Regions from separate parts of the uncultured Azonexus sp. genome, predicted to be linked through region 2. Evidence: predicted binding sites of a transcription regulator. Region 2 holds the regulator's gene; the other holds the start of a gene.

Region 1 (8,617 bases), on a different contig from region 2:
GAGAACGCGATCTTTGTCGAAACCGATGTCACCAGCGAAGCTTCGGCACAGAACGCCATTGCCGCCGCCCTGTCGCGCTTCGGTGCCGTTCACGGCCTGGTCAATTGCGCCGGTGTGGCTCCGGCCGAAAAGGTGCTGGGCAAGGAAGGCCCGCATCGTCTGGACAGCTTTGCCCGGGTCATCAACATCAACCTGGTCGGCACCTTCAACATGCTTCGCCTTGCCGCCGAGGCCATGATGAAGAACGAGCCGGATGCCGGCGGCGAGCGCGGGGTGATCGTCAATACGGCTTCGGTAGCCGCTTTCGAGGGGCAACTCGGGCAGGCCGCCTATGCCGCTTCCAAGGGCGGGATCGTGGCACTGACCCTGCCGGTGGCCCGCGAACTCGCGCGCAGCGGTATCCGTTGCCTGACCATCGCACCGGGGATCATGGAAACGCCGATGCTGCTCGGCATGCCGGCCGAAGTTCAGGAGTCGCTGAACAAGATGGTGCCGTTCCCCACGCGCATGGGCAAACCGGCGGAATATGCGGCGCTGGTCCGGCATATTGCCGAGAACGCTTACCTGAACGGCGAAGTCATTCGTCTGGACGGAGCAATCCGGATGGGGACCAAATAATCTATACTTGGCGTCCATCCTGACCCGCAAAGGCACTCCGGTGCCTTTTTTGTTGCATGTCACAAGCCTCCTGTTATCACTGCGGTCTGCCCATTCCGGATGATGTCGATCTGCCGGTTGTCATCAACGGCGAAACGAAGGCGATGTGTTGTTACGGTTGCCAGGCGGTGGCCCAGTCGATCGTGGAGAACGGTCTGGCCGACTACTACCGGAGTCGCGACGCGCTGCCCGAGTCGCCGCGCGAGGCCATGCCGGCGATCCTGGAGCAGATGGCGCTCTACGATCACGCCGAGTTCCAGAAGAGTTTCGTCAAGGCGCTCGGTGAGAACGAGCGGGAAGCCTCCCTGTTGCTCGAAGGCATCACTTGCGCCGCCTGCATCTGGCTCAACGAGCAGCACATCGGTAAATTGCCCGGCGTGATCGCCGTGGACATCAATTACGCCTCGCGGCGGGCGCGGGTCCGCTGGGACGAGTCGCGCATCAAGCTGTCCGACATCCTGCGGGCAGTCGCCGCCATTGGCTATCGGGCCTATCCCTACGACGCGGCGAAGAACGAGGAAATTTCCCGCAATGAGCGACGTGGCGCGATGTGGCGTCTGTGGGTCGCCGGTTTCGGCATGATGCAGGTGATGATGTACGCCTATCCGGTGTATATCGCCGACGGCGACATGAGCGCCGACATCGAGAGCCTGATGCGCTGGGCCAGCCTGATCCTGACCATCCCGGTCGTTTTCTACTCGTCGGCGCCATTCTTCCGCAACGCCTGGCGCGACCTCAAGCTCAAGCGCGTCGGCATGGACGTGCCGGTGGCGCTGGGCGTCGGCCTGGCGTTTGCCGCCAGTTGCTGGGCTACCTTCATTCAGGGGGGCGAAGTCTACTTCGACTCGGTGACGATGTTCGTCTTCTTCCTGCTCGGTGGTCGCTACCTCGAAATGACCGCCCGCCAGAAGGCCTTGAGCGTGACCGAGGCGCTGACCAAACTGCTGCCGGCCTTTGCCCAGAAGATCGTGAACTTCCCTGCCGACCGCGAGGCGACGCAAGTGGTCGTGGCCGATCTGCGGGTCGGCGACCATGTGCTGGTTCGCCCGGGGGACATCGTTCCGGCTGACGGGCGGGTGGTCGAAGGCATCAGTTGTGCCAACGAAGCGCTGCTCACCGGGGAAAGCCTGCCCGTGCCGAAGCGGCCCGGCGATCCGGTGACCGGCGGTTCGGTCAATGCCGAGAGCCCCTTGGTCGTGCGGGTCGAGCAGGTCGGCGAGGGAACCCGGCTGTCGGCAATCATCGACCTGATGGAGCGGGCTTCGCTGGAAAAACCGCGCATCGTCGAAATTGCCGACCGGATCGCCACCTATTTCGTGGCGGCGCTGCTGGTGGTGGCGATCCTGACTGCGTTTGGCTGGTACCTGGTCGAGCCCTCGCGTGCCCTGTGGATCACCGTTTCTGTGCTGGTGGTGACCTGTCCGTGTGCGCTGGCGCTGGCTACCCCGATCGCCCTGACCGTGGCCGCCGGTTCGCTGGCCCGCGACGGCCTGCTGGTCACGCGCGGTCACGCGATCGAAACCCTGGCGCGAGCGACGCATTTCGTTTTCGACAAGACGGGAACGCTGACTACCGGGCAGATGCATCTGCAGGACATCCTGGTTCTCGGGGAAATGTCCCGGGAGGATTGTCTGAATCTGGCGGCGGCGCTGGAGCAGGCTTCCGAACATCCCCTGGCCATGGCTCTGCGCCATGCGGCGCCCGGTGATGCCCGCTGGCAGGCGATGGATTCGATCAGCGAGCCAGGCCAGGGGATCGAGGCGCTGATCGACGGCCGGCGTTATCGTATCGGCCGCCCGGCGTATGCGCTGGCGATCAGCAATGGCGCCCTGCCGGCAGTGGCGAGCGATTGGCTGGAGAGCGGCGATACCGTGGTCCTGCTGGCCGATGAGCAAGGGGCGCTGGCTCTGTTCCGCATCGGTGACCAGTTACGCCCCGAGGCGCGCAAACTGGTCGGGGATCTGCGCCGAGGTGGACGTCAGGTCGTCCTGTTGACCGGCGATGCGCCGGCGGTAGCAGCCCGCGTGGCGACCGAGCTGGGGATCGACGACGTGCGTGCCGGCATGACGCCGGCCGGCAAACATGCCGCCGTGACCGAATTGCAGGCGGCAGGGGCCATCGTCGCCATGATCGGTGACGGGGTCAACGACGCACCGGTGCTGGCGCAGGCCCAGGTGTCGGTGGCCATGGGCAGTGGCGCGCAACTGGCGCGGACGCAGTCCGATTTCGTGCTGCTTTCGGAAAATCTCGGGCATTTGCACAAGGGACTCGGCCGGGCCGGCTTTGCGCTGGTTGTCATCCGGCAGAACCTGTGGTGGTCCTTCGCCTACAATGTTGTGGCCCTGCCGGCGGCGATTGCCGGTTATGTAACCCCGTGGATGGCCGGAATCGGCATGTCCCTGAGTTCCTTGCTGGTGGTGGTCAACTCGCTGCGCATCCAGCGCCTGGAGAACGATTGATGGAAAGTGTCTATTTGCTGGTGCCGATTTCGGTGCTGCTGGTCTTCGGTATCGCGGCAGCCTTCTGGTGGTCGGTCAAAAGCGGGCAGTTCGACGATCTGGAGGGGCCGGGATTCAAGGTATTGATGGACGATGACGAGGCTGCGCAGGGAAAGGTGGCTGAGCAGGAAAAGAAAAAGGAAGAGAAAAAAGACGAAATTTGACCTGTGTCAACACCCGGGGCCGTCGTGGCTGTCAATATTCCCGGCGATGCAAGTCGAGAGTCTTGCGAAATTTCTCTGTTGGGGTTGGGGTGCGTTGCGACGCACCCTTTTTTTGTCCGCCTTTTTCAGAGGGCATGGATTTTGACGGGTATACCATTTGGTGCTTTTTCGCCGCATTTTTGCCGTTTTGGGTAGCGCCGTCATACCGTGAAAGGCTTGTGGTTGACCGGATTTCTCTGCTTTTGGGTCAAGATAGTCAGTAGCTTGATCTAGGTCAAAACACCCCGTCTCAACTAGAATACCATCCGCTTTTATGTGCCCCCTTGGGTTCAGGGAGGTGGGCATTCCGTTTTTCATTAACGAGAGGTGGGTTCATGTCTGGAACACAAACCACATACAACGATAAGGTCGTACGGCAATTCGCCGTCATGACTGTCATCTGGGGCATCGTCGGCATGCTTGTCGGTGTCATTATTGCCGCCCAGCTTGTCTGGCCGGAGCTTAATCTGGGGCCGTGGCTGACGTATGGTCGTCTGCGTCCGCTGCATACCAACGCGGTTATTTTTGCGTTTGGTGGCTGCGCCTTGTTTGCAACGTCTTACTGGTGCGTACAGCGTACCAGTCACGCCCGCCTCTGGGGCGGCCCGCTGGTTCCCTTCACCTTCTGGGGCTGGCAAATTGTCATCCTGCTGGCTGCGATTTCGCTGCCGCTCGGTTTCACGACCGGCAAGGAATACGCCGAGCTCGAATGGCCGATCGACATCCTGATCACGCTGGTCTGGGTTTCCTATGGTCTGGTCTTCTTCGGCACCATCGCCAAGCGCACGGTTTCCCACATTTACGTGGCCAACTGGTTCTTCGGTTCGATGATCATCGCCGTTGCCCTGCTGCACCTGGTTAACAGCGCCGCCGTCCCGGTTTCGCTGACCCGTTCGTTCTCCGTCTATTCCGGCGTGCAGGACGCAATGATCCAGTGGTGGTACGGTCACAACGCCGTCGGCTTCTTCCTGACCGCAGGCTTCCTGGGCATGATGTACTACTTCGTGCCGAAGCAGGCTGGCCGTCCGGTGTATTCCTACCGTCTGTCGGTGGTGCACTTCTGGGCGCTGATCTTCACCTACATGTGGGCGGGTCCGCACCATCTGCACTACACCGCGCTGCCTGACTGGACCCAGTCCGTCGGTATGCTGTTCTCGCTGATCCTGCTGGCGCCGTCCTGGGGTGGCATGATCAACGGCATCATGACCCTGTCGGGTGCCTGGCACAAACTGCGCGACGATCCCATCCTGAAGTTCCTGATCACCTCGCTGTCCTTCTACGGTATGTCGACGTTCGAAGGCCCGATGATGTCGATCAAGACCGTCAACGCGCTGTCGCACTACACGGACTGGACCGTCGGTCACGTGCACTCCGGTGCGCTTGGCTGGGTGGCCATGGTTTCGATCGGTTCGATGTACTACCTGCTGCCGCGTCTGTTCGGCAAGACCGAAATGTATAGCACCGCCCTGGTTACGGTTCACTTCTGGATCGCCACCATCGGTACCGTTCTGTACATCGCTTCGATGTGGATTGCCGGTGTGATGCAGGGCCTGATGTGGCGTGCTGTCAATGCCGACGGTACCCTGGCTTACAGCTTCGTCGAGTCGGTCAAGGGTTCCTATCCGTTCTGGGCAATTCGTTGGCTCGGCGGCGTGCTGTTCCTGTCCGGTATGTTGATCATGGCTTACAACATGTTCAAGACCATGGCTGGTGGCAACACCAAGGATGCGCCGGTGATCGCTCCGGCTGCTCATCACGCCTGATTAGGGAGAGAAAACAATGTTGAAGCATGAGCAAATTGAGAAGAACGTAGGCCTGCTTTTCGTTCTGACCTTGTTTGTGGTGCTCTGGGGTGGGCTGCTGGAAATCGTGCCGCTCTTCTTCCAGAAGTCCACGACGACGCCGGTTGAAGGGGTCAAGCCCTACACGGCAGTCCAGTTGGCCGGTCGTGAGGTTTATCTGCGTGAGGGCTGCTACAACTGCCACTCCCAGATGATCCGTCCGTTCCGTGCCGAAACCGAGCGTTATGGCCACTACTCGGTGGCGGGTGAGTTTGTCTATGACCACCCGTTCCAGTGGGGTTCCAAGCGTACCGGTCCGGACCTGCATCGTGTCGGCGGTCGCTATTCCGATGAATGGCAGCGTGCCCACCTGATGAATCCGCGCGACGTCGTGCCGGAATCGAACATGCCCGCCTATGCATTCCTTGCCTCCACCAAGGCCAAGGACAGCGTGGCAGCGCAGATCGAGGACAAGATGGGCGTGATGCGCATGTACGCCAACATGCGCGGCATTCCGACCTACTCGGACGATGAAATCAAGGCGGCCAAGGCTGATATCGGCGACATGACCGAAATGGACGTGCTTATTGCCTATCTCCAGGGCATGGGTACTGCATTGAGCCAGATGAAGTGATGGCCATGGACATCAACGATCTGCGTTCGCTACTTACGGTTGCCGGATTGATCTGTTTTCTGGCAATCGTCTGGTGGGCATATGTCAGCAAGAGCAGCAAGAAGGGGTTTGAAGAAGCTGCCAACCTGCCGTTCGCAGAAGGTGATGATGATGGTGCGGCGTCCCGTACGTCGCACCCGCGCTGAAATAAAGGAAAGCAAATGAGCGATTTCGTTAGCGAGTTTTGGAATCTGTACGTCATCGTGATCGTGCTGGTCAGTATTCTGGCCTGTGCGGTTCTCCTGATCGTCCAGGGCAAGGCGACTTTCACGCCGGGCAAGACCATGGGTCACGTCTGGGATGAAACCCTTGAGGAATACAACAATCCGATGCCCAAGTGGTGGAGCTGGATGTTCGTGATCACCGTGGTGTTCGCGTTGGTCTATCTGGCCCTCTATCCGGGGCTGGGCAACTTCAAGGGCATGCTGGGCTGGACCTCTGCCGGTCAGCATGCTGCGGAAGTGGCCAAGATGGATGCCCAGGTCAAGCCGCTGTACGACAAGTACATGGCCATGGACCTCAAGGCGGTCGCTGCCGACAAGCAGGCCATGGAAATGGGCAAGCGTCTGTACCTGACCTACTGCATGCAGTGTCATGGTGCCGATGCCCGCGGCTCCAAGGGCTTCCCGAACCTGACCGATGCCGACTGGCAGTGGGGCGGTGAGGCGGAGCAGATCGTCGAGACCATTGCCAACGGCCGCATGGGCGTGATGCCTCCGCATTCCGCACTGGGTGGCGAGACGATCAAGGATCTGGCCAACTACGTCCGTTCCCTGTCCGGTCTGCCGCATGACTCCGTGCGTGCCGGCAAGGGTCAGACTGCCTACACCGAAGCCGGCTGTATCGGCTGCCACGGTGCTGACGGTACGGGCATGCAGGCCCTCGGTGCGCCGAACCTGACCGACAAGGTCTGGCTGTACGGCTCTTCCGAAGCCACCATCATCGAGACGATCACCAACGGTCGTCAGAACAAGATGCCGGCCTGGAAGGAATTCCTGGGCGACGCCAAGGTGCATCTGCTGGCTGCCTACGTGACCAGCCTGGGTGGCAAGTAAGCGCGTTTGACAAAAAAGGGTGGCCGGAAAGGGCCACCCTTTTCTTGCGATGTCGAAGCGGTTTTATCAAAATTGCGTTGCCTGCAGCAGCGTAATTTTGATAAAGAGATAAGATGAAATCTGGCGACGAAAAAAAACCGGAGGCAAAGCCTGCGGCCGAAGTGTCTTTTTACGAAAAGCACAGGAAGATTTATGTCCGCGATGTCCAGGGCTGGTGGACGACATGGCGCTGGGTATTCGTCTGGTTGACCCAGATCATCTTCTACCTGACCCCCTGGCTGGTCTGGAATGATCGTCAGGCAGTGCTTTTCCATCTGGTTGAACGCAAGTTCTACCTCTTCGGTCTGGTGCTGTGGCCGCAGGATGTATTCTATCTGGCTGTCCTGCTGATCGTTTCCGCCTACGCGCTGTTCCTGTTCACCGCGATTGCCGGGCGGCTGTTCTGCGGTTATGCCTGCCCGCAGACGGTCTATAGCGAAATCTTCATGTGGATAGAGAGCCGCATCGAAGGTGATCGTTCGGCGCGGATGAAACTGGATAAAGGGCCGATGACGGCGCGGAAGTTCCGGCTGAAGGCGATCAAGCATCTGTTGTGGGTCGCCCTGTCGCTGTGGACCGGGTTCACGCTGGTGGCCTATTTCACGCCCATGCAGGAACTGCTCGCTGCCCTGCCGTTCGGTCTGTCCGGCTGGGAAATGTTCTGGACACTGTTCTATGCCGGCTTCTGTTACATGCAGGCCGGTTTCCTGCGTGAGCAGGTGTGCAAGTACATGTGCCCCTACGCCCGTTTCCAGGGGGTGATGTTCGATCCGGATACGCTGGTCATCACCTACGATCCGGAGCGGGGCGAACCGCGGGGGGCCAGGAAAAAGGATGGCGATGCGTCGGCGCTCGGCGATTGTGTGGATTGTGGCCTGTGCGTTGCCGTCTGCCCGACCGGAATCGACATCCGTAAAGGCATACAGTACGAGTGCATCGGTTGCGGGGCCTGTATCGACGCCTGCGATCCGGTCATGGACAAGATCGGCAAGCCGCATGGCCTCATCCGCTATACCACCGAGAATGCCCTGGAAAAGAAATTCGGCGCTTCGGAAGTCGTCAGCCACATCCTGCGTCCGCGTATCCTGTTGTATACGGTCATTCTCGTTCTCATCTGCATTGCAACCGCTTGGTCGCTGGCTACCCGTGTCCCCTTGATGGTCGATGTCATTCGTGATCGATCAACCTTGTCTCGGGAAGCCGACGACGGTTCGATCGAGAATGTGTATAACCTGAAATTCATGAATACGACCGAGCAGGCGCAACGCTACCGGATCACGGTTGACGGACTGTCCGGCGTGCATCTGGCGGAAGAGCGTTTGCTTGAGGTCGGTAGTGCAGAGAATCTCGAATTCACCGTGGTTGTCCGTGTCCCGCCGGAATCTGGCAAGAGCGGGGCGAACACCATCTATTTCAATATTCAGGCTGAGTCGGACGAAAAAATTGCCGTTCGCGAAAAAGCCTCTTTTTTGATGCCTTGAGGAATTATGAGCGTTAGTATGACAAACGATACCAAACCTTGGTACAAGGAACCCTGGCCCTGGATTCTCATGGCCGGCCCATTCATCGTCATTATTGCCTGCATGAACTTGCTGTGGACTGCCATTGCAACTAACGACGGTCTGGTTTCCGACGATTATTACAAGGAAGGCCTGGCCATGAATCAGCGCCTGGAGCGCGATCATCAGGCCTCGCAGCTGGGGCTGCATGC
Region 2 (8,617 bases):
CGGTGAAGCCTTCCTCGTCGAGAATGGTGCCGCTGGAGTCGGATACGGTGACCACCTTGGCGCCCAGCGCCATGGCCTTTTCAACGGCGTACTGAGCGACGTTGCCGGCGCCGGAAACGCTGACGCGCAGGCCTTCGAAGCTGCGACCTTGCTGCTTGAGCATTTCCTCGGCGAAATAGACGGTGCCGTAGCCGGTCGCTTCCGGGCGGATCAGCGAACCGCCGAAACTCAGGCCCTTGCCGGTGAATACGCAATCGGCGCGGTTCGACAGCTTCTTCATCATGCCGGCCATGAAGCCGACCTCGCGGCCGCCGACGCCGATGTCGCCGGCCGGCACGTCGGTGTCGCTGCCGATGTGGCGGAACAGTTCGCTGACGAAGGCCTGACAGAAGCGCATCACCTCACCCGGGCTGCGGCCCTTCGGATCGAAGTCGGAACCGCCCTTGCCGCCGCCCATCGGCAACGTGGTCAGGGCGTTCTTGAAGGTCTGCTCGAAAGCCAGGAACTTGAGGATCGACAGGTTGACCGACGGGTGGAAGCGGATGCCGCCCTTGTACGGACCGATGGCCGACGAGTGCTGGATGCGGTAGCCGCGATTGACCTGGACGTCGCCGTGGTCGTCGACCCAGGAAATACGGAACATGACCACCCGCTCCGGCTCGACCAGGCGGTCGAGCAGGCCCTGTTCGGCGTATTTCGGATGCTGCTGGATGAAGGGCCAGAGGCTTTCGATGACTTCATCCACCGCCTGGTGGAACTCGGGTTGCCCGGGGTTTCGTGCGGCAACATGTTGGGTGAAGTCATGGAATGAGGTGTAGCGCACGATCGGGTCTCCCTTGATGTGATTAGTGTCCTGCTTGTTTTTCTGGCTGGATGACCTCAACCACGGTCAGCCGGCGGGTGCTGCCGCCCGGAAAGTCCCACTCGATCTCCTGGCCAACGCCGAGGCCGATCAAGGCGGCGCCGACCGGCGCAAAAACCGAGACCTTGCCGGCAGCGGCTTCAGCTTCTTCCGGGAAGACAATCTCGATTTCGCGGCTGTTGCCGGTCTCGTGTTCGGTGTAGCGCACGCGCGAGCCCATGGTGACGATGTTAGTTTTCATTGAGTCGTCTGGGATAACAATGGCGCGCTCAAGCTCCGCGCGCAGATCCGGAGGCGGCTGGATAGCCATCAGGCGGACGAAATCCATCTCGCTGATGATCAGGTTAGTCTGTTGCATTTAATGTGTTTTTTCTGTTTCGTGTGTTTGGCTCAGCCAAGCAAATTAATGGACCAAGGATGTTAGTTGCACAGGCTGGTCTTGATAAGTCGGCAAGTTTGAATAAGACTGTTTCCATTACGGAAACAATGGATGTGCCATGCACGACATCAACGACATGCTGCTGTTCGCCCAGGTGGTCAAGGCCCGCAGTTTTTCCGGGGCGGCCTTGCGCCTGGGAATTTCCAAATCCCGGGTGAGCAAGTCGGTGGCCCGGCTGGAAGCGGCGCTCGGCGTCCGCCTGCTGCAGCGCAGTACGCGCCGGCTGAGCCTGACCGAAGTGGGCGAGGCCTATTTCGAGCATTGCGACCGCATCCTCGACGAACTGGCGCGCGCCGACAGCACCATCGGCAGCCTGCACCAGACGCCGCGCGGCAAGCTGCGCTTCAGTGCGCCGGTGGCTTTCAGCACGCTGCACGTGGCGCCGGCACTGGCCGATTTCATGCTGCAGTACCCGGAGCTGTCGGTGGACATGACGATCAGTGACCGCCTGGTCAATCTGGTCGACGAAGGCTACGACCTGGCCTTGCGTATCGCTCCGGAGCCCGGCGGCAACCTGGTCGCCCGGCGCCTGGCGCCGATCCGGCGGAAGATCTGCGCCAGCCCGGCCTACCTGTCGCGCTGGGGCGTGCCGCAGGTGCCTGCCGATCTGGCTCGGCATAACTGTCTCGACTACACCTATCTGACGACGCAGGGTTTCTGGCACCTGCAGGGGCCGGACGGCGACATTTCGGTGCCGGTGTCAGGTTCGCTGCGCATCAACGACGACGAGGCACTGTCGCAGGCCGTCCTCGGCGGTCTCGGCCTGGCGCTGCTGCCGACCTTCATCATCGGCAGCGAACTGCAGGCCGGAAGGTTGGTCGAAGTGTTGCCGGGCTATGTGCCGATCGAACGCTTCATCTACGCCGTGCATCTGCCGAATCGCCATCTGCCGCTGAAGGTACGCGCCTTCATCGATTTCCTGCAGCAGCGCTTCGGCGAACAGCCTTACTGGGATCAGCCCGGCGAACGCCTGTGGCTGGGCCTGAGTCGATGACGAGGAAATGCCGATGAAACGTCTGTTGATGGTCGCCGGTCTGGTGGCTGGTCTGGGATTGCCGGCGCAGGCCGAGGTGCTGCGCAGCGAACGCGAGGATTTCCGGGTGCGCGTGCTCAGCGAGGGGCTGGTGCATCCTTGGGCGCTGGCTTTTTTGCCCGACGGTCGCATGCTGGTTAGCGAGCGGCCGGGGCGCCTGCGCTTGCTGGCGGCCGACGGTCGTGTCGATCCGCGCCCGGTGGCGGGCGTGCCGGCGGTTGCGGCGAGCGGACAGGGCGGTTTGCTCGACGTCGTGCTGCATCCGGACTTTGCCGCCAACGGCTGGATTTACCTGAGCTACGCCGCGGCCGGCGAGGGCGGGGTTGGTACCGAGGTGGCGCGCGGACGCTGGGTGTCCGATGCCGCCGGTCACCGGCTGGAAGACCTGCGGGTGATTTACCGGCAAAGGCCGAAATCGTCCGGTGGGCAGCATTTCGGCTCGCGCCTGGTGTTCGACCGGGACGGCTTCCTGCACATCAGCCAGGGCGATCGCGGCACGATGGCACGGGCGCAGCAGCTCGACGATCTGGCCGGCAAGCAGGTCCGGCTGCACGACGATGGTCGGGTGCCAGCGGACAATCCCTGGCGGGGAGTGGCCGGTGCGCATCCGGAAATTTTCAGCGTCGGCCATCGCAACGTCCAGGGGGCGGCGCTGCACCCGGTCAGCGGCGCTTTGTGGACCCATGAGCACGGCCCCCAGGGCGGCGACGAGATCAATATCGTGCGCAAAGGACGCAACTACGGCTGGCCGGTGATCACTCACGGGGTGAATTACGTGATTGGCACGAAAATCGGCGTCGGCACGCATCGCGAGGGGTTGGAGCAGCCCCTGTACCAATGGACGCCGTCGATTGCTCCGTCGGGCATGGCCTTCTATGTCGGCGAGCGTTTTCCCGCGTGGCGCGGCAACCTGTTCGTCGGCGCGCTGAAATACCAGATGCTGGTCCGCCTGGAACTCGACGGCGAGCGGGTGGTGCATGAAGAGCGCCTGCTGAGCGGGCGCGAAGGTCGGATTCGCGATGTCCGTCAGGGGCCGGACGGCTTGATCTACCTGCTTACCGACGCGCCTGACGGCAAGCTGCTGCGTCTTGAACCGGCGCGCTGAAACTCAGGCGCGGTGGTTCATCAGCGCCTTGAGGCCGTTTACGTTGAGAATGCGGATATGCTTCTGCTGCACCGCGATATAGCCTTCTTCCTGGAATTTCGAGAAGGCGCGCGAGACGGTTTCCAGCTTGAGGCCGAGGTAGCTGCCGATTTCCTCGCGCGTCATGCGCAGGTAGAACTCGGCGTGCGAGAAGCCACGTGCGGTAAAGCGCTGTGACAGGTTGAGCAGGAAGGCGGCCAGGCGCTCTTCGGCGCGCATCGTGCCGAGCAGCATCATCACGCCGTGATCGCGGACGATCTCGCGGCTCATCACCTTGTGGAAGTGGTGCTGCAGGTTGTGGATCTCGCGCGACAGGCTTTCCAGCCGGTTGAACGGGATCGCGCAGATCTCGCTGTCCTCGAGGGCGATGGCGTTGCAGGTATGGTGTTCGGTGCTGATGCCGTCGAGGCCGAGCAGTTCGCCGGCCATCTGGAAGCCGGTCACCTGGTCGCGGCCGTCTTCGAGCAGCACGTCGGTCTTGAAGAAGCCGCTGCGGATCGCGTAGATCGAGTCGAAAGCCTCGCCGGCACGGTACAGGTGATCGCCGCGTTTGATCCGGCGGCGGGTCGAAATGAGGTCGTCGAGACGCTCGAGTTCCTCAAGGCTGAGACCGAAGGGCAGGCACAGTTCGCGCAGGTTGCAGTTGGAGCAGGCCGTCTTGATGACGGTCAGCGTAATTTCCTGATTCAACGGGATTGTGTTGGGCATTGGCAACCTGCGTTGGCTTGATCCATGTCAACCGGAACTGCGATCCATCCCCACATAATCGAGCCTAAACTTGGCGCTATGTTAAATGAATTTCGCAACTGAAAACCTCGTCTTCGATCCACAGATCATTCGCCGTTTTGACGTTAACGGCCCGCGTTATACGTCGTATCCCACCGCAGACCGCTTTGTCGAAGCATTCGACTCGGAGGCTGCAGCGCTCTGGCTCGGCAAGCGCAACATCGGCGGTATCAGCCGGCCGCTGTCATTATACTTCCACATCCCCTTCTGCAACACCATCTGTTATTACTGTGCCTGTAACAAGATCATCACCAAGGATCACGGGCGCAGTGCCAAGTACCTGAAGTACCTGGGCAAGGAACTCGCCCTGCAGAGCGCTTCGCTCGAAGGCCGCGACGGTGAGCACGAGGTCATCCAGCTGCACTGGGGCGGAGGTACGCCGACCTTCCTGTCGCACGACGAGATGCGCCAGCTGATGGCCGAGACGCGCAAGCACTTCAAGCTGCTCGACGGCGGTGAGTACTCGATCGAGGTCGATCCGCGCAAGGTCGATGCGGCCACCGTGGCCCTGCTCGGCGAGCTCGGTTTCAACCGGATGAGCGTCGGCGTCCAGGATTTCGACGAAAAGGTCCAGGTCGCCGTCAATCGCGTGCAGAGCGAAGAGGAAACCTTCAACGTGATCAAGGCGGCGCGCGCCAGCGGCTTCAAGTCGGTGTCGATCGACCTGATCTACGGCCTGCCGCACCAGAGCGTGATGGGCTTCAACCGGACCCTGGAGCGGGTGCTGGCGATGGACCCGGATCGTCTGTCGATCTACAACTACGCGCACCTGCCGGGCCTGTTCAAGCCGCAGCGGCGGATTGCCGATGCCGACCTGCCGACGCCGGATGCGCGCCTGCAGATCCTGGCGCTGGCGATCAAGAAACTGACCGACGCCGGTTATGTGTTCATCGGCATGGACCACTTCGCCAAGCCCGACGACGAGCTGGCCGTGGCCCAGCGTCAGGGCCGCCTGCACCGCAATTTCCAGGGCTACTCGACCTATGCCGATTGCGACATGCTGTCCTTCGGCATTTCGTCGATCAGCAAGGTCGGGCCGACCTACTACCAGAACGTCAAGACTCTGGACGAATACTACGACCGGCTCGACGCGCCGATGCTGCCGGTGATTCGCGGCATCGAACTGACCGCCGACGACATCCTGCGCCGCTCGATCATCCAGGCGCTGATGTGTCATTTCGAGCTGTCGATCGAGAGCATCGAGAGTGCGCACCTGATCGACTTCCACAAGTACTTTGCCGCCGAGATCGAGGATTTGCGCGAGCTGGAGCGCGGTGGTCTGCTCAAGATCGAACGCGAATGGATCACCGTGCTGCCGCCGGGGCGCATGCTGGTGCGCGTCATCGCCATGGCCTTCGACCGCTACCTGCGCGCCGACCGGCAGCGTACGCGTTACTCGAAGGTGATCTGACGGTGCCGGCGGAGGGGCGGGCGGGTTAAACTTCCCGTCTGTTTCCTGTCCAGCCCTGTTTCATGCCCGATACCGGTTTTCTTGCCCTGTTCCTTGTCGGTTTGCTCGGCGGCGCACATTGTGTCGGCATGTGCGGCGGTATTGTCGGCGCCCTGGCCATGGGCGGTGCGTCGCGCTGGTCGATGCACCTGGCCTACAACGGCGGTCGCATCCTCTCCTATGCCGCTGCCGGCGCCCTGGCCGGTGCCCTCGGTGCGGCCAGCCTGGGGCTGGAAGGGCAGGTGCCGGCGCGGCTGATCCTCTACTTGTTTGCCAACCTGATGCTGATCGCGCTGGGTTTTTACCTGCTCGGTGCGACCCGGGCGCTGGCGTTCACCGAGCGCGCCGGCCAGGCGCTATGGCGCCGCATCCAGCCGCTGACCCGGCGCTTCCTGCCGGCCACCACCGTCCGTCAGGCCTTTCCGCTGGGCCTGTTGTGGGGCTGGCTGCCTTGCGGACTGGTATACAGCGCGCTGGCCAGTGCCTTGTCGGCCGGTTCGGCCGGGCGTGGCGCCGCCCTGATGCTGGCTTTCGGGCTGGGAACCCTGCCCAATCTGCTGCTCGCCGGCATCCTTTTTTCGCGGCTCAACGAATTTGTCCGCCGGCCCGTGGTCCGTATCTTGTCCGGCCTGCTGATTCTCGGCTTCGGGATTTACGGCCTGTACGCTTTGCCCTACCTGATGGAGAACGTCTGAGGTGACTGACAAGACCCCGCCTGACAGTGCGGAACAGGTGATCGAATTCGCCATTGGCGGCATGACCTGTGCCGCCTGTTCCACGCGCCTGGAAAAGGTGCTCAACCGCCAGGCCGGCATGCAGGCCAACGTCAATCTGGCCGCCGAGCGGGCGCGTGTACGCCTGAGCGGGGTCGGGCCGGATGCGGTGATCGCGGCGGTGGCCAAGGCTGGCTTTTCTGCGACCCTGGTCGATGCCGGAACCCGCGAGCGGGAAAAGCAGGAGAAGGAACGGGTCTATCGGCAGGAGGTCCGCCGTTTCTGGATCGCCGTCGCGCTGACCTTGCCGCTGGTTGGTCAGATGATCTTCATGTTCGGCGAGGGCGGGCACGAGAACGAGTTGCCGCGCTGGCTGCAACTGCTGCTGGCGACGCCGGTCCAGTTCTGGATCGGCTGGCGTTTCTACGACGGCGCGGCCAAGGCCTTGCGCGGCGGCGGTGCCAACATGGATGTGCTGGTTGCGCTCGGCACCAGCATGGCCTGGGGCTTCTCGGCCGTGGTCACGGTGTTCGGCCTGCACGATCAGCATGTGTATTTCGAGGCCGGGGCGGCGGTGATCACCCTGGTCCTGCTCGGCAAATTGCTTGAGGCCAGGGCCAAGGCGCGCACCTCGGAAGCGATCGAGTCGCTGATCCGCCTGCGCCCGAAAACCGCCCGCGTCGAGCGCGACGGGCAGTGGCTGGAACTGCCCGTCGATGCGCTGATGCCGGGCGACATCTTCCTGGTACGTCCGGGCGAGAGCGTGCCGGTGGACGGCGAGGTCATCGACGGCGAGTCCAGCGTCGATGAGGCGATGCTGACCGGCGAGAGCATGCCGGTGGGCAAAGCTGCCGGCGACCGCGTGTTTGCGGCGACGGCCAACGGCCAGGGGGCCTTGCGCTGCCGGGCCACCGGCGTCGGCGAACAGACCCTGCTGGCCGGCATCATCCGCCTGGTCGGCGAGGCGCAGGGTTCGAAGGCGCCGGTGCAGCGCCTGGCCGACCGCATTTCCGGGATATTCGTGCCGGTGGTCTGCTTGATCGCGCTGGCGACCTTTGTTGCCTGGTGGTGGATCGGTGGTGAATTTGCCGAAGCGCTGGTCAATGCGGTTGCCGTGCTGGTCATTGCCTGCCCGTGCGCGCTCGGCCTGGCGACGCCGACGGCGATCATGGTCGGCACCGGCCAGGGCGCCCGCGTTGGCATTCTGGTGCGCAATGCCGAGGCGCTCGAACGCGCCCAGAAGATCGGTGTCCTGGCGCTCGACAAGACCGGGACGCTGACCTGCGGTCAGCCGCAGGTCACCGATGTGGTGCCCATGGCCTGCAATCGCGAGGAAGCGTTGCGCCTGGCTGCGGCGCTCGAACACCAATCCGAGCATCCGCTGGCGCGTGCCGTGGTGGCGGCGCATGGCGACGGAGAACTGCCGCCAGTCAGCAATTTCCGGGCGCTGGCCGGACACGGCGTGAGCGGCGAAGTCGATTCCCGCGTCTTGCGACTTGGTTCGCCGGCCTGGTTCGGGCTGCACGACGATGCGGCGATTGCCGAACTGCAGTCGGCCGGCAAGACGGTCGTGGTGCTGGCGGAAATGAATGGTGAGGAGCCAACTGCAGTGCTGGCGCTGCTCGCCATCGCCGACGCGTTGCGGCCGACGTCGCGGCAGGCCGTGGCGCAGTTGCGGGCGCAAGGCATCCGCGTGGTGATGCTGACCGGTGACAATGTGGCGACTGCCGCGGCGATTGCCGCCCAGGCCGGCATCGACGAATTCCGCGCCGGCATCCTGCCCGGCGACAAGGCGGCGGCGATCAATGCCCTGAAATCCGGAGATGCCCTGGTAGCCATGGTCGGCGACGGTGTCAACGATGCGCCGGCGCTGGCTGCGGCCGATGTCAGCTTCGCCATCGGCGCCGGTTCGGATGCGGCCATCGAGGCCGCCGACCTGACCCTGATCCGCAACGACCTGCGCGGTGTGGCCGACGCCATCGCCTTGTCCAGGGCGACTTTGGGCAAGATCCGGCAGAATCTGTTCTTTGCTTTCGTTTACAATGTTTCGGGTTTGCCGCTTGCGGCAATGGGCTTGTTGAATCCGGTCATTGCCGGTGCGGCGATGGCAATGAGTTCGGTCTCGGTGGTGACCAACTCCTTGCTGCTCAAGCGCTGGCGGCCGCAGGACCTGAAACGATAGAAGGGAAA

What was found. Region 2 encodes FNR, which switches genes on or off when oxygen is low (the NO sensors DNR and NnrR bind a similar motif). Its sites were predicted from a motif close to TTGANCTAGNTCAA; they were not measured.
Region 1: a site for FNR is predicted at 3,584-3,597, ahead of ccoN (cytochrome-c oxidase, cbb3-type subunit I). Genes of this name have one in related genera too.

The regions. Positions count from the first base shown of each region.
Region 1 is NZ_CALJNI010000014.1:85,337-93,953, reverse strand. It holds gene Q0799_RS10550 (3-hydroxyacyl-CoA dehydrogenase) at 1-618, shown strand, start outside; gene Q0799_RS10545 (heavy metal translocating P-type ATPase) at 675-3,116, shown strand; gene ccoS (cbb3-type cytochrome oxidase assembly protein CcoS) at 3,116-3,319, shown strand; gene ccoN (cytochrome-c oxidase, cbb3-type subunit I) at 3,694-5,121, shown strand; gene ccoO (cytochrome-c oxidase, cbb3-type subunit II) at 5,141-5,773, shown strand; gene Q0799_RS10525 (CcoQ/FixQ family Cbb3-type cytochrome c oxidase assembly chaperone) at 5,779-5,958, shown strand; gene ccoP (cytochrome-c oxidase, cbb3-type subunit III) at 5,974-6,867, shown strand; gene ccoG (cytochrome c oxidase accessory protein CcoG) at 6,981-8,387, shown strand; gene Q0799_RS10510 (FixH family protein) at 8,406-8,617, shown strand, end outside.
Region 2 is NZ_CALJNI010000006.1:35,645-44,261, reverse strand. It holds gene gdhA (NADP-specific glutamate dehydrogenase) at 1-823, opposite strand, end outside; gene rnk (nucleoside diphosphate kinase regulator) at 846-1,220, opposite strand; gene Q0799_RS05630 (LysR family transcriptional regulator) at 1,360-2,295, shown strand; gene Q0799_RS05625 (PQQ-dependent sugar dehydrogenase) at 2,309-3,439, shown strand; gene fnr (fumarate/nitrate reduction transcriptional regulator Fnr) at 3,443-4,186, opposite strand; gene hemN (oxygen-independent coproporphyrinogen III oxidase) at 4,272-5,675, shown strand; gene Q0799_RS05610 (sulfite exporter TauE/SafE family protein) at 5,738-6,409, shown strand; gene Q0799_RS05605 (cation-translocating P-type ATPase) at 6,411-8,609, shown strand.